Regions from separate parts of the Bacillus xiamenensis genome, predicted to be linked through region 1. Evidence: riboswitches for the same ligand, from Rfam matches in the RefSeq annotation. Region 1 holds a riboswitch; each other region holds the start of a gene.
The links. Region 1 has a riboswitch for S-adenosylmethionine ahead of BK049_RS02765 (bifunctional homocysteine S-methyltransferase/methylenetetrahydrofolate reductase). Riboswitches for the same ligand answer to the same signal wherever they lie in the genome.

Region 1 (4,849 bases):
TACATGAGGCAAGTACCATGATCATGGCTGCCATCAGAAGTAATGAAATCTTCACTTTCATCCAAACACACACTCCTTTTATCATCCTTACCCCTTTCTTATCGGATTTGATAGGCTTTGTTTCAATGATCAAGTGAAGGTTTTTCAACTTTTTTTATGACTTTTTTCACTGAAAAAACCCATTATTTATGACAAAAATAAAAAAAGCGAGCAATTGCTCACTTTTTCTCATATGTCCAGCCTTCTTTTTGGTAAACTTGGTCATTTTTCATCAGATGTCCTAATGCTCGTTTAAAGGCTGCCTTACTCATTTGGAATCTTTCACGAATATCTTCTGGGTCACTTTTATCCCAATAAGGCATTGCACCATTTCTTGTTCTCATATAGGTCAAAATTTCTTCTGCATCAGCAGATAATGCATCCTGCTTTCTAGGAAGCAGTGACACATTGACAGTCCCGTCCTCTTTCACTGCAATCACGCGCCCCGTAACGGTCGATCCTAATCTTGGCTCTTCTTTCCGCTCAGTGCGGTGGATAAACCCTCTTATCCCTGTATCTGTCAGCATGAAGGAACCTGTTGCAATTAAGCGATAAATCGTTCCAGTGATCTCTTTGTTCATTAAGGTATCTGGCGCCTCAGTAAACAATTCGCTGATCACGTCTTCAGTGGCTGGCTTTGCGAACATTCTACCGTAGCTTGTCACTTTCAGCATACAATATAGTTTGTCTCCTTTTTTCGGCCACGCTTCCTCAAAAGGCGGAAGGTGTTCAGTTGCAACAAGTGCATCCTTTGACAGTCCTACATCGACAAATGCCCCCATATCTTCCACCACGTCTACAACTTCTACCCAGCCATATGTATGGGCATTAATTGTAGGAATTTTCATCGTAGCTGCCAGTCTTTCCTCATGATCTACATATAAGTAGACCTCTACTTCATCACGATCTTCGATATCCTCTGTCATTTCACTGCGGTGCAGGAGGACAGAATCCTCGCCATCTGTTAAAAAGTAGCCGTATTCCATCTCGTTCTCTATTTGCAAGGTCAATTGCTCACCTGGTCTCATGTTCTCTTCCTTCCTATCTGCCCTTAAAAGAGCGTTCGTTCATCTTTTGATTCACTTTATTCTACTATACTTCTGTCAACATGAACATCTCTAGTTCTGTTAGCTAAAGTGGACAAACTGCACTTAATTTATACCGCAATACAGCTGAACGCTATTCGATAAAGTTTCTTCTTCCCCTATTGGCATGATAAGATAGACGCAATATCCCATACTTGGAGGTCATGTGTGATGGCAAAAGAAAGTTCATTTGATATTGTATCAAAGGTGGAGCTGCCAGAGGTGCAAAACGCCATTCAAGCAGCGCTGAAAGAAATTAAAAACCGGTATGATTTTAAAGGAAGTAAAAGTGATATTTCGTTAGAAAAAGAAGAGCTCGTTCTCATCTCTGATGATGATTTCAAGCTTGAGCAGCTAAAAGATGTACTAGTGACCAAGCTGATTAAAAGCAATGTCCCGACTAAAAACATCGACTACGGAAAAACCGAACACGCCCTAGGGGGAACCGTACGCCAGCGGGCAAAGCTGATTAGCGGGATTGATAAAGACAATGCAAAAAAAATCAATGCATTGATTAAGCAGTCCGGCATCAAAGTGAAATCTCAATTTCAGGATGACCAAGTGCGTGTAACAGGGAAAAATAAAGATGATTTACAAGAGGTCATGTCTCTCATACGCAAAGCTGATTTGCCGATTGATGTCCAATTTATAAATTTTCGATAAATTTTAAATTTCCCATTGATTATTTCCTATTTTTTCGATACAGTTGATGGAAGCTCAACTCATTGACATGTTCATATCGCTTTCTTATCAAGAGAGGCAGAGGGACTGGCCCTGTGAAGCCTCAGCAACCGGTGTAGTAGAAATGTATGTTTCTATGACCAAGGTGCTAAATCCAGCAAGCAACTGCTTGGTAGATGAGAAGAAGAATTTCAATAAAACCAAAAAGTCTTCTTCTTATCAGAAGGCTTTTTTTGTTACATAAAAATAAGGAGGAAACCAATGGGCCTATTACAAGACTTACAAAACCGCGTATTAATTGCTGACGGTGCAATGGGAACACTTTTATACTCTTACGGCATCGACCGCTGCTTTGAAGAATTAAATTTATCGAAAGAAGATGAAGTGAAAAGAGTACATGAGGCGTATGTGCAGGCTGGGGCGGACATCATTCAAACGAACACATACGGCGCGAATTATATTAAACTATCCCGCTACGGCCTAGAAGAAGAAACAAAACGCATCAATACAAAAGCGGTACAAATTGCAAAAGCAGCCGCCGGCTCAGCTTATGTCCTCGGAACGATTGGCGGTATCCGAACATTTAACAAAAACGCCTACTCTTTAGACGAGATTAAACGGAGCTTTAGAGAGCAGCTGTACATCCTCTTAAATGAACAGCCTGACGGATTATTGCTAGAAACGTATTACGACATTGAAGAAGCAAAAGCTGTTCTCCAAATTGCACGCAAAGAAACGGCTCTCCCAATTGTTATGAATGTCTCCATGCATGAGCAAGGTGTTCTGCAGGACGGCACACCGCTAAAAGACGGTTTATCCGAATTATCCGCACTAGGCGCTGATGTCGTCGGTATTAATTGCAGGCTGGGCCCTTATCATATGATTCAGGCACTCGAAGGCGTTCCAATTTTGGAAAATTCGTATTTATCTGTCTATCCTAATAGCAGTCTTCCCTCCTTTGAGGAAGGCAGACTCGTCTATGATACAGATAATGATTATTTCAGAAAAAGTGCACTTGAGTTTAGAAATCAGGGTGCACGAATCATCGGCGGCTGTTGCGGAACAATGCCTCAGCATATTAGCGCCATGGCTGAAGCGGTCAAAGATTTAGCACCGATCACCGAAAAAGAAGTGAAAGTGTTAAAAGAAGAAATGATTTCGATCCAAGACCAGCGCACAGAGCCTGGACTTGATGAGCTGGCTGTGAAAAAACGATCAATTATCGTCGAGCTGGACCCGCCGAAAAAGCTCAACTTTGAAAAATTCCTTGTTGCAGCGAACGAATTAAAAAGTGTGGGCATTGATGCCCTCACGCTGGCTGATAATTCTCTTGCTACGCCCCGTATTAGCAATGTCGCTTGTGGCGCTTTATTGAAACAGCAGCTTGATATGCGTTCACTTGTCCATATCACGTGCCGTGATCGTAATTTGATTGGACTTCAATCCCATTTGATGGGACTTGATACACTCGGTCTAACCGATATATTAGCCATTACAGGCGATCCATCTAAAATCGGTGACTTCCCGGGGGCAACATCTGTTTATGATTTAACCTCCTTTGATTTGATTCGTCTGATCAAACAATTTAACGAAGGACTTTCTTTTTCTGGAAAGCCGCTCGGCAAAAAGACCAATTTTTCAGTGGCTGGCGCATTTAACCCGAATGTCCGTCATATTGATAAGGCGGTCAAACGTCTTGAGAAAAAAATAGAATACGGTGCTGATTATTTCATTTCACAGCCTGTTTATTCTGAAGAACAGCTTGTGAAAATTCATGAGGAAAGCCGTCATTTGGATAAACCGATTTATATCGGCATTATGCCGCTGACAAGCAGCCGAAATGCAGAGTTTATTCATCATGAGATTCCGGGCATCAAATTGTCTGACTCGATTCGTGAGATTATGGCGAAGGCAGGCGAAGATAAAGAAAAGCAGCGAACTGAAGGCTTAGCGATTGCTCGGTCTTTATTAGATACAGCCTGTGAATTGTTTAATGGCATCTATTTAATTACCCCTTTCCTTCGATCAGATTTAACAGCAGAACTCACAACTTACATTCATCAGAAAGAAAAGGAGACAAACGCACATGTCAACTATCACTGAACAGCTCCAGAAACGCATCCTCGTCCTTGATGGTGCAATGGGCACAATGATTCAAAACGCCGATCTCACAGCAGATGACTTTGGCGGAGAAGAGTATGAGGGCTGTAACGAATATTTGAATGTCACAGCCCCTCATCTGATCTCATCGATCCACCGGCAATATCTTGAGGCCAGTGCAGATTTAATCGAAACGAATACATTCGGCGCGACGAAGCTTGTTCTCGATGAATATGGCCTTGGTCATCTCGCCTATGAACTCAACATAAAGGCTGCTCAATTGGCAAAGCGCGAGGCAGACCGTTTGTCCACACCGGAGTGGCCGCGTTTTGTTGTAGGCGCAATGGGACCCACAACAAAAACATTATCCGTAACAGGCGGCACATCGTTTGAAGAGCTCGTCGCAAACTATGAAGAACAGGCACGCGCCCTGATTGATGGGAAATGTGATGCTCTTCTTTTAGAAACAAGTCAAGATATGCTCAATGTAAAAGCTGGATTCAAAGGCATTCAGGAAGCCTTTCATGCTACTGGCATTCAATTACCACTAATGGTGTCAGGAACGATTGAACCAATGGGCACAACCCTTGCCGGCCAAGATATTGAAGCCTTTTATATCTCACTTGAACATATGAAACCAATCAGCGTTGGCTTAAACTGTGCAACTGGTCCAGAGTTTATGACAGACCATATCCGCACACTCTCCTCCATCGCAAAATCGGCTGTCAGCTGCTATCCAAATGCTGGTCTCCCTGATGAAGAAGGACAATATCACGAATCCCCTGCTTCTCTTGCTAAAAAAATCGCCGCTTTTGCCAAGGAAGGTTGGTTAAATATCGTCGGCGGCTGCTGCGGCACAACACCTGCACACATCCAAGCACTATCAGACGAAGTACGTTCGCTCCAGCCCCGCAGCATGACACATGAGTCGTCACCGCATACTG
Region 2 (4,849 bases), 380 kb from region 1:
AATTGCGGGAATGGTTTTTCACTGCGTTTCGTCAGTGTAATTTTACCACCAATATACGTGTCACCGCGTTCAAATAATTTTTTCACACCCGGGTGATGAAGGTCATCTGTTTTATACACATTCACTGCTTCTTTTTCCTTATCCGGTGTGTATTTGTCTTCCACTTCAATGACCCCGTATACCGTTCCATTGTACGATAGACGTACAATATCACCTTGACGAATCTCCGCTGCCTTTTCCTTAGTGACTGGCAGCGTAATCGGAAGAGACCAAACGACACCACTTGCTAGCCGCATACTGCTGACAACCGCTTCATAATCAGTTCTTGTTAAAAACCCTTCAATTGGACTATACCCGCCAATTGCAATGAGTTCAAGGTCTGCAAAAGAGATAGCATCCAGTTCAATTTCCTTCGCAGCTGTGCTTAGATCAAATTCTTCATTTACTCGATTAATTAATACGCCACCATGTGGTGTTAAACTCATTTGTTCATCTTCCTCTCAATGTTCATATTTAGTAGATCATAATAGTCGGATTTGTGTTTAAATCCCGCCGCCCTGTTCATGAATCGAGCTGCTCTCATTTTTGACTGCTTTCATTAGACTCAGTGCACCAAGTGAGGCAAGCAGTACACTCATCATGATAAAGATAGAGTAATAGTCTCCTTTTAAGAAAAGGCTCACGAGCAAATACGAGAGACTGAGTGATAAGAAAGGTGACACAACCCAGACTTTCAGCATTTTTTTCACGACATGTTTATGAAAAATGTTCGGTCCGCCCTTTGCCATACCAAGCCCGATAATAGACGAGGAGGTGATTTGGGTAAGTGGAACGGGTAGCCCAAAAATAGAGCTGACGATCACAAGTCCTGCGCCGGTACTCGATAATAGAATTCCTTCTCCCGTTTGATAGCGGGTAATTTTCTTGCCGTTTGTTTCAAGGACCCTTCTGCCTAGCAAAAGCGCACCAAATGCAACAAAGATTCCTCCGTAAAGGGTTCCTTGCCCAACTGTCAAAACACCTGAGGCGACAAGGGGACCGACGGCATTAGCGACATTGTTCATCCCTGCTGAAAACGCCTCTAGAAATCCGCTGATAATGAGAAGCACAGATAAAATCAATGTTCCCTTTTTTGATAATGTCCGTTTAGGGAACAATCTGATGATTTTGACAACGACAAAGGTAAAAACAAAGGCGACAAGCGGGATGATAATCCAAAAGGCGACAATCACTAAAATAGATTTCACATACAGCACTTTATACGCGACGGCCACACCGACCACAGCACCTACTGTGACTTCACTTGTTGATAATGGAATGGCCATGAGATTCGCGATGAAAAGTGATAATGCGGCAGAGCCAATAATGATACACACAATTTCAAGTGTGATGACAGATTCCGGCATAATCCCAGAGCTGATCGTTTTGACGACCTCTCCGCCGCCAATCACTGAGCCTGCTAATATCCCTACTGCACAAACGCTGAGTGCATAAATTGGCTTTTTAATGGCACCTGATCCATATGCGATACCCATCGAAGCGGCTGCTCCGCTTGCGCCAATGTTTAAAGCAAAGAATAAACTAAATAAAATTGCGGCGATTTCCATACATTATGCTCCCTTACTCATGTAATCCGCACTCGGTCTTTGCTGTCCCTGACCATCTACCAGAACGCAGGTCATCTGCTGTAAATGCTGGCTGTGTACACGGAGCACATCCGATGCTCGGATATCCCTGGTCGTGCAGCGGATTATAAGTAAGTTCTTCTCTAGACGTATATCTCCAAATGTCCTTCCACGTCCAGTGGATGAGCGGACATACTTTTACTGATTTAAATTTCTCATCTTTATTTAAGAAGTTCGTCCCTGCTCGTTTTGGTGATTGCTCTCTTCTTAAGCCAGAAAGCCATGCCGGATAGCCAGATAGTGCCTCTTGCAAAGGAATGACCTTCCGCATATGGCAGCAGCTTTGAGGATTCGTTTCCCATAATTTATCACCATGCTGCTCGTTTTGCTGTTCCACTGTCAGCTCAGGGGTTTTCAGCACGATGTCTAAACCAGGATATCTTTCCTTGACTGCATCAATGGTGTCGTATGTTTCTTTGAAATGCAGACCTGTATCTAAAAAGACAATTCTCGCATCCTTTTTTACTTTTGCAATCAGATCAATTAGGACAATACCCTCAATGCCAAAACTACATGCATAAACGAGCTGATCACCATAGTGGCCGTACGCCCATTTCAGCACAGATAGGGCTCCTTTATACAAATCGTCCTCTTGAAATGTAATGGACGGCTCTTGCCAATTTTCATAAGTTAACATTATTTCTCCCCTTTCGGAGTACTGCTCCTATTACTGTTCTCCGCATTACTTCAATCTGATTTTTTCATTTTTTTCCACTTGAATCACTTGACCGTCCTGAACAATCAACGTAATCGAACCAAATTTCATATCCCCAATCAGTTCTTTCATGTGCTTCACTAAGTCCTCATCCTGATTTTGTTTCAATTCCATCTCCTCTTCCTCCTCACCGTTAAAATAAAAAAACTTTCTTTCAGTCCGAAAGAAAGATGAGGAAGTTCGCGATTTCCTTATCTTTCAAAATAGAATCATTTTGCAGGAAGTAGCACCTTGCGAATCGCAGGTTGCTGGGCTTCATCGGGCCAGTCCCTCCACCTCTCTGGATAAGAATTTTAATTTGTATTAAATATTAACACAATTCAAACAAAAGTCAACCCGACTTTATTGATAGGATTAGTTTTTATTTAAATTTGAGTCTATTTTACTATTTTTAACCAAAAGAAAAGCTGTGCTTTGCTGCACAGCTTTTAGACCGTTTCTTCCATCCAAGATTCAGACGAAGGATCTTCTCTCCATCGTTTTAGTTTATTCATAGAAGAAGGATCAATCGCTTTTAGCTCAAGTGCCGCTTCAGTCAGTGTGTCATAGTCTGTGAGTGTGACATATGGAATGTTTTTCTCTTGAAAAGCTGCTGCTGCTTTTGGCAGGCCGTATGTGAAGATAGCCACAACCCCAAGTACGTCACAGCCTTCTTCTTCTAGAGCGGCAACCACGTCAAGAACGCTGCCCCCGGTTGAGATGAGGTCTTCTACAACGACCACCTTTTGACCAGGCGATACGGCTCCTTCAATTTGATTTCCTTTTCCGTGCGCTTTTGGCTTACTTCTCACATAACACATCGGCACATTCAAACGGTCTGCCGCTAATGCCGCATGCGGAATACCTGCTGTTGCAGTACCTGCGATGACTTCAGCACCCTCGAAATGAGAGAGAATCAAATCTTTTAAACCTTCCGCAATGTCATTTCTGACTTCTGGATACGACAAGGTCAGACGGTTGTCGCAGTAAATTGGCGATTTGATGCCGCTCGCCCATGTAAATGGTTCGTCTGGTTTTAAAGAGACAGCTTTGATTTGTAATAGATGTTTAGCGATTTTCATTTTCATACGGCAGTCACTCCCACTCTTTCAAAATTTGTTGATAGGCGTCCACTGGGTTTACGGCTTTCGTGATGGATCTCCCAACAACGATTTGTGAAACACCTTGCTCTTTTGCAAAGGCAGGTGTCGCCACACGCTTTTGGTCATCGGTTTGATCATTTGGTAAACGAATTCCTGGTGTCACAGTGAGAAAGGAAGGTGAGATTTGCTCATGAATTACTTTTGATTCATGAACAGAACATACAACACCGTCAAGTCCACTTTCATATGCCAATTGTCCGTAATGAAGCACAGCTTCTTGTAATGGACGATCAATCAGTAATTCTTTTTTCATCATTTCTTCTGACGTACTTGTAAGCTGAGTCACAGCAATAATGCTTGGACGATTTTGCCCGGCAGGGGTTCCGCTTTCAAGCCCCTCTATCGCAGCCTGCATCATTCTTTTCCCGCCAGCTGCATGCACATTGACCAAATCTACACCAAGTGCAGCAAGCCGGTTCATTGCTTTTTGTACGGTTGTTGGAATGTCATGAAGCTTCAGATCAAGGAAAATACGGCAATTTTTTTCTTTCAGTGCGTCAAGGATGGCAGGACCTTCTTGGTAAAATAGCTCCATACCGACCTTGACGAATAAAGGTGTCCCTTCAAACAGATCTAAAAAGGCGTGCGCCTCCTGCCCTGATGGAAAATCAAGTGCGATGATGGGCAAGTGCTTCATGTTTCCAGCTCCTTCCGATACATTCCTCTACAGATGAATACCCATATGCCGTCAGCACATTCGGCAGCTCCTCAATGATTTCCGGGCAAATAAATGGGTTCACAAAATTGGCTGTCCCAACAGCGACTGCACTTGCTCCTGCTAATAGAAACTCAAGTACATCTTCAGCGCTTTGCACCCCGCCCATCCCAATAATGGGAATAGAGACTGCCTGACTGACCTCATGCACCATTCGAACGGCGACAGGCTTTATTGCAGGGCCTGACAATCCACCTGTTTGATTGGCAAGAATGGGTTTGCCTGTTTTTAAATCTAGACGCATACCAATCAAGGTATTAATCATGGTGAGCCCATCTGCTCCAGCCGATTCAATCGCTTTAGCAATCTCAGTGATATTGGCCACATTAGGTGACAGTTTCACATAGACAGGAACAGAAGAGACTTCCTTGACTGCCTTTGTCAATGACGCGGCCATCTTTGGGTCCGTACCAAAAGCGATCCCTCCTGTTTTGACATTTGGACAGGAGATATTCAGTTCGAGGGCATGGACATTCCTTGCTTGACTGATGTGTTTGGCCACTTCGACATAATCATCAACCTGTGAACCTGCAACATTCGCAATAATGGGTGTATCAAACTGCTCAAGCCAAGGTAATTCATGTTCAAGCAC
Region 3 (4,849 bases), 1.7 Mb from region 1:
TCATATATCGATACCTCCAAAATAATCATTATTCTCAATTTATTCTCATTCTAATTTTATAACAAATTAAAAGTGAATACAACACATTCACGACAAGCGTGAGAGGATGCTCTCAAAATTCTAACAAAAAATGCAGGTGGATAAAAGGAATTATGTCGAAAAGACTGTTTTCATAAAGAAAGGACGGGAAACTCTTCTCCCCGTCCTTTAGCTATCAATAGCCTCGTATATTCATTTTTGCGAGCTGCCTTTTCTCATCTCGATAGGACTGCTCTCGTTTAAGTTCTACTTTCATTCGTAAGTCATGGTCTCTTTCGTACTCTGCATAACTCATGCCATGAGATTGATGCATGGCCTTTTCCATCTCGGCGGTATAATCCAATCCCAGTGTACTCTGGTCCGAACAAATAATAAACCATTCCCTTCTTTCGAGTGTAGCTTCATTGTATCAAATGCATGCTGCTTCACTCAAAAAGGATATGACGCGGTATACTGGCATATTTTCTCACACACTCGGCTGAGAAGCACTCAACTCCCCTATATGGAAAAATACCATGTTTTTCTTCCTTTAATGCGTCTGTCCTCCAAATTCATCAATACATTGCTGAACAACTGTGATGCCTTGACTCAGTGCGGCACCTCCGCCGAACGCTGCCGCCACGCTGACAACTTCCAGCAAATTCTCTTCTGTTGCGCCTTGGTCGAGCGCTCCCTTTGTATGATAAATCATGCAATATTCATCCTGTGCATGAATGCTGATGCCAAGGGCAATCATTTGTTTTTCTTTTTGCGTTAATGAATCACTCTGGAAGCACTGCTCCGTAAATTCATTGAATTTCTTGCCAAACACCGGCATTTTCTTCTGAAATTCACCCATTGCCGTTTTATAATCCGTCAGTGATTGCTGCATCGAGCCGCTCATATGCTGTTCATTCATCTTCATTCCATCCCTTCAGGTCATTTGTTCGTTTTTATTATGAGCGAGATTTGAAAAAATACACAAAAAAACCTCGCTTTCATGAAAGCGAGGTTCACACGTCGTTATTCAGATACAGGCAATACTGCACCGTCATATTTTTTGTCGATAAATTCTTTGATTTTATCAGAGTGAAGAACTTCCATTAATGCCTTGATCTTTTCAGATTTTTCGTCACCTTTGCGAACAGCCACGATGTTTGCATATGGATTGTTCTTTGTTTGCTCAAGTTCAATAGCATCTTTTTTCGGATTCAATTTATTTTGGATCGCATAGTTTACGTTAATAAACACTGCATCGCCTTCACTGTTTTCATAAGCTTTCGCTGTTAGTTCAGGAGCGATTTTTTTGAATTTCAGGTTCTTCGGGTTTTCTTTGATGTTTTTGATTGTTGCGTTGATTGTATCAACTTTTGGATCAAGCTTGATCACACCAGCATTTTGCAATAGGGCAAGCATACGTCCTTGCTCAGCTACGTTGTTTGTCATGATGATCGTGCCGCCGTTTGGAATATCTTTTACTGATTTGTATTTCTTAGAGTAAATACCGAAAGGCTCAAGGTGAACTGCACCAGCACTTACTAGGTTGTAATCTTTGTTTGATTTATTTTCTTCGTTTAAGTAAGGAATATGCTGGAAAAAGTTCGCATCCACTTCTTTTTCAGCTAACGCTTTGTTGTACATTTTATAATCGCTAAGCACTTTTACTTTTAGATCATAGCCTTTTTCTTTTAGAAGTGGTTTTGCTTCTTCAAGAATCTCGGCATGTGGTGTTTTTGAAGCCGCAACCGTAATGGTTTTGCTTTCGCTTGCGTTATTAGATGAACCGCATGCAGCTAGAATACCTGCAAATGCTAGAAATAGTGCACTTAAAATCAATTTCTTCATGAATAAATCCTCCCTTAACGTTTATCAATTTTATTTGTAATCAAATCACCGATTATTTGAATAATAAAGACGATGATCAGAATAAACACAGTGGCTACAAGTGTGACATCTGTATTACCAGATTGGTATCCTTCTACATAGGCAAGGTCACCAAGTCCGCCTGCTCCAATTGCACCTGCAATCGCAGTAGAGCCAATCAGAGCAATCGCTGTTACGGTAATGCCTGAAATAAGGGCTGGCAGTGATTCTGGCAGCAACACTTTGAAAATAATGGTAGACGTTTTCGCTCCCATAGATCGTGCTGCTTCAATGACTCCTTTGTCTACTTCACGCAGTGCAATTTCAACAAGACGTGCGTAGAAAGGAGCTGATCCAATGACAAGGGCTGGTAACGCTGCATTTGGGCCTAAAATCGTGCCCATAATAAGTTTGGTAAACCCTAATAATAGAATGATTAAAATGATAAAAGGAATCGATCTGAAAATGTTGACGACTGCGCCGATGACAGCATTGATCGGTTTATTTTCCCAAAGACCGCCTTTACTTGTGAGAAAAAGCAATAGTCCAAGGATGATCCCGATCACAAAAGCAAACGCTAGTGCAATGAATGTCATATATACCGTTTCACCTGTTGCACTCCAGATGACATTTAGGTCAACGTTCGGAAACCATTTCTCAAACATGTGTCATCACCTCGATTTCAACCTGTTTGCTTTGGATATAGGCGATGGCTTTTTCAACTTCGTTCTCGTCTCCATGAATATGGATAAAGAGTGTTCCAAACGCGCCTTCCTGCGTTTGAGAAATCTTTCCTTGCAGGATGTTCACATCGACCTTGAAGGATCGAATGATTTCCGTGATCAGCGGCTGTTCGGCAGAATCTCCGATAAAGGACAACCGGACGACCTGACCTTCTTTTACTCGCTCTAGGACGTGCTCAATCGTTTCTTTCGCTTCTTCTGGTTCAGCAAGCTGTTTCACAAATCGCTTCGTCATTTCTTCTTTCGGCTGTCTGAAGACACGTAATACTTCGCCTTCTTCGACAATACGGCCATTCTCCATCACCGCCACACGGTGACAAATTTTGCGAATGACGTGCATTTCGTGTGTGATTAGCACAATGGTGAGTCCCAGTCGTTTATTAATATCGGCTAAAAGCTCAAGGATGGAATCCGTTGTTTGCGGATCAAGCGCAGAAGTGGCTTCATCACATAGTAAAACTTTTGGATCGTTCGCTAATGCTCTCGCAATCCCTACACGCTGCTTTTGCCCGCCGCTTAGCTGAGACGGATATGCATGTTCTTTTCCTTCTAAACCGACCAATTTAATGAGTTCGTCTGCACGAGCTCTCCGTTTTGATGCAGGTACACCTGCGATCTCGAGTGGGAACATAATATTTTGTCTCACTGTTCTTGACCAGAGCAAGTTAAAGTGCTGGAAAATCATGCTGATTTCTTGTCTTGCTTTCCGAAGTTTCGCATTCGATACTTCATTAATCCGGTTGCCTGCCACTTCAACGATTCCTTCTGTTGGCTGCTCCAGACCGTTTAATAGGCGAATAAGGGAGCTTTTCCCTGCGCCGCTATACCCGATAATTCCGAATATTTCACCTTTATCGATATCCAAGTTGACGTCTTTTACAGCATCAACATTTCCGCTTTTTGAATGATACGTTTTTGATACATTCTGTAAATGGATCACAGTCTGTTCACCTGCTTTCTTGCTGAATCTATAGGTTGCCATCACATACGTTCATTTATTCTTCGTGCTGTCGTGACTCTAGCCAGACGCCAGGTCAGTAAAAAAGACCTAACTGCAACGCAAGCAGAAAGGCCTTTTATTTCAAATACGCCTTTCTCTCATCTTTCAAAGCGTTGCGGCTTTGAGTGAATTGGCACCAATTTCAGCTATGCTGACGGTTGCCGGGTTTCATAGGGCACGTCCCTCCACCTCTCTTAATAAGAGAAAATATGTTGTTTTATGTGATGTTCATGTTTTTACTAACGTAGAATATCATGCTATTTGAGATATGTCAACGCTGTAAATCACTAATTTCCAAGTAAACGACTAAGTTATCATTTTTCGAAAAAAACCGTTCGTCAGCCAAAGGACTGCTTCTAATCTCAGAAGCGCACGAAACGAGCCTTTCACCTTCACTTGTCCCCTGCTGATAAGCTGCTGCAAGGACATGTCTCCATCTAATAATTGAAGAATTTCTTTCCTCTCACCATAAAAGATGAGATCTGATAACTCAATTGCAGGCAGTTTCTTCACTTCACCACGCTCATCCACAATCAAAGTACAAGAATCAGTTTCCGCCTCAAATGTAATCTTCAAGGATGATGATGAAAGCAGCGGCTTTAAAAGCAATCGCTGCCCTACGTTTCCATGGGCTTTCACATTTTCCACATGTATAACCTCCCTGTCATTTGGTTATACATAACATTTCTCTACAAACCTCAGCTTGTCCTTTATAAATAACTCGACAAATTTTCAAATGAATTGCTTGAAATATGACAAAAAAACGCTTTATTTAGCGGTTTCAATCACTTCGTGAAGATATGGAACTGAGTGAAAGGCATAGCCTTTTTGTACGATCTCACCCTTTTTAAACAGGAGAAAGCACGGAACACTCTCGATCTCAAATGCTTTCGCAAAACCTGGTGAATAGTTTAAATTGTTCTCGTAAAAGGGAACATCCGGCTGCATGGCCTCGACCACTGCCAGCATCTTCTTTGCCAGCTGGCATGTTCCGCAAAACGGTGTATATAAGTATAAAAGAAATAAATCGTCCTCTATCTCCTTGAATTCATGCTCTTCAATCTCTTTCATATACGTCACCCTCATAAATATTTCGAATGAACATCAATGTTTGCAGCTAATAGAATAGATGCAATGTGGGCTGACGGTGAAGCGGCCACTTCGCGGTACGTTCTGTCGACAAACAGATGAAGGGCTTCAGGAAATTCTTTTCGAAATTGCTTCC

Region 2: linked by a shared signal. The riboswitch ahead of BK049_RS18640 (YezD family protein) and the one ahead of BK049_RS02765 (bifunctional homocysteine S-methyltransferase/methylenetetrahydrofolate reductase) in region 1 are both predicted to bind S-adenosylmethionine.
Region 3: linked by a shared signal. The riboswitch ahead of BK049_RS12340 (methionine ABC transporter ATP-binding protein) and the one ahead of BK049_RS02765 (bifunctional homocysteine S-methyltransferase/methylenetetrahydrofolate reductase) in region 1 are both predicted to bind S-adenosylmethionine.

Annotation. Positions count from the first base shown of each region.
Region 1 covers NZ_CP017786.1:546,000-550,848, forward strand. Annotated here, with positions in the region: gene BK049_RS02750 (BMP family lipoprotein) at 1-61, opposite strand, end outside; gene BK049_RS02755 (CvfB family protein) at 219-1,067, opposite strand; gene BK049_RS02760 (YajQ family cyclic di-GMP-binding protein) at 1,296-1,787, shown strand; SAM riboswitch class I at 1,869-1,988, shown strand; gene BK049_RS02765 (bifunctional homocysteine S-methyltransferase/methylenetetrahydrofolate reductase) at 2,067-3,908, shown strand; gene metH (methionine synthase) at 3,892-4,849, shown strand, end outside.
Region 2 covers NZ_CP017786.1:164,759-169,607, forward strand. Annotated here, with positions in the region: gene sat (sulfate adenylyltransferase) at 1-485, opposite strand, end outside; gene BK049_RS00790 (sulfate permease) at 543-1,607, opposite strand; gene BK049_RS00795 (phosphoadenylyl-sulfate reductase) at 1,621-2,322, opposite strand; gene BK049_RS18640 (YezD family protein) at 2,368-2,514, opposite strand; SAM riboswitch class I at 2,589-2,691, opposite strand; gene pyrE (orotate phosphoribosyltransferase) at 2,829-3,467, opposite strand; gene pyrF (orotidine-5'-phosphate decarboxylase) at 3,475-4,179, opposite strand; gene BK049_RS00810 (dihydroorotate dehydrogenase) at 4,151-4,849, opposite strand, start outside.
Region 3 covers NZ_CP017786.1:2,444,208-2,449,056, reverse strand. Annotated here, with positions in the region: gene sufC (Fe-S cluster assembly ATPase SufC) at 1-4, opposite strand, end outside; gene BK049_RS19545 (YuzK family famiily protein) at 215-352, opposite strand; gene BK049_RS12355 (carboxymuconolactone decarboxylase family protein) at 569-937, opposite strand; gene metQ (methionine ABC transporter substrate-binding lipoprotein MetQ) at 1,042-1,863, opposite strand; gene BK049_RS12345 (methionine ABC transporter permease) at 1,878-2,546, opposite strand; gene BK049_RS12340 (methionine ABC transporter ATP-binding protein) at 2,539-3,564, opposite strand; SAM riboswitch class I at 3,720-3,828, opposite strand; gene BK049_RS12335 (SCP2 sterol-binding domain-containing protein) at 3,931-4,272, opposite strand; gene BK049_RS12330 (thioredoxin family protein) at 4,393-4,695, opposite strand; gene BK049_RS12325 (toprim domain-containing protein) at 4,707-4,849, opposite strand, start outside.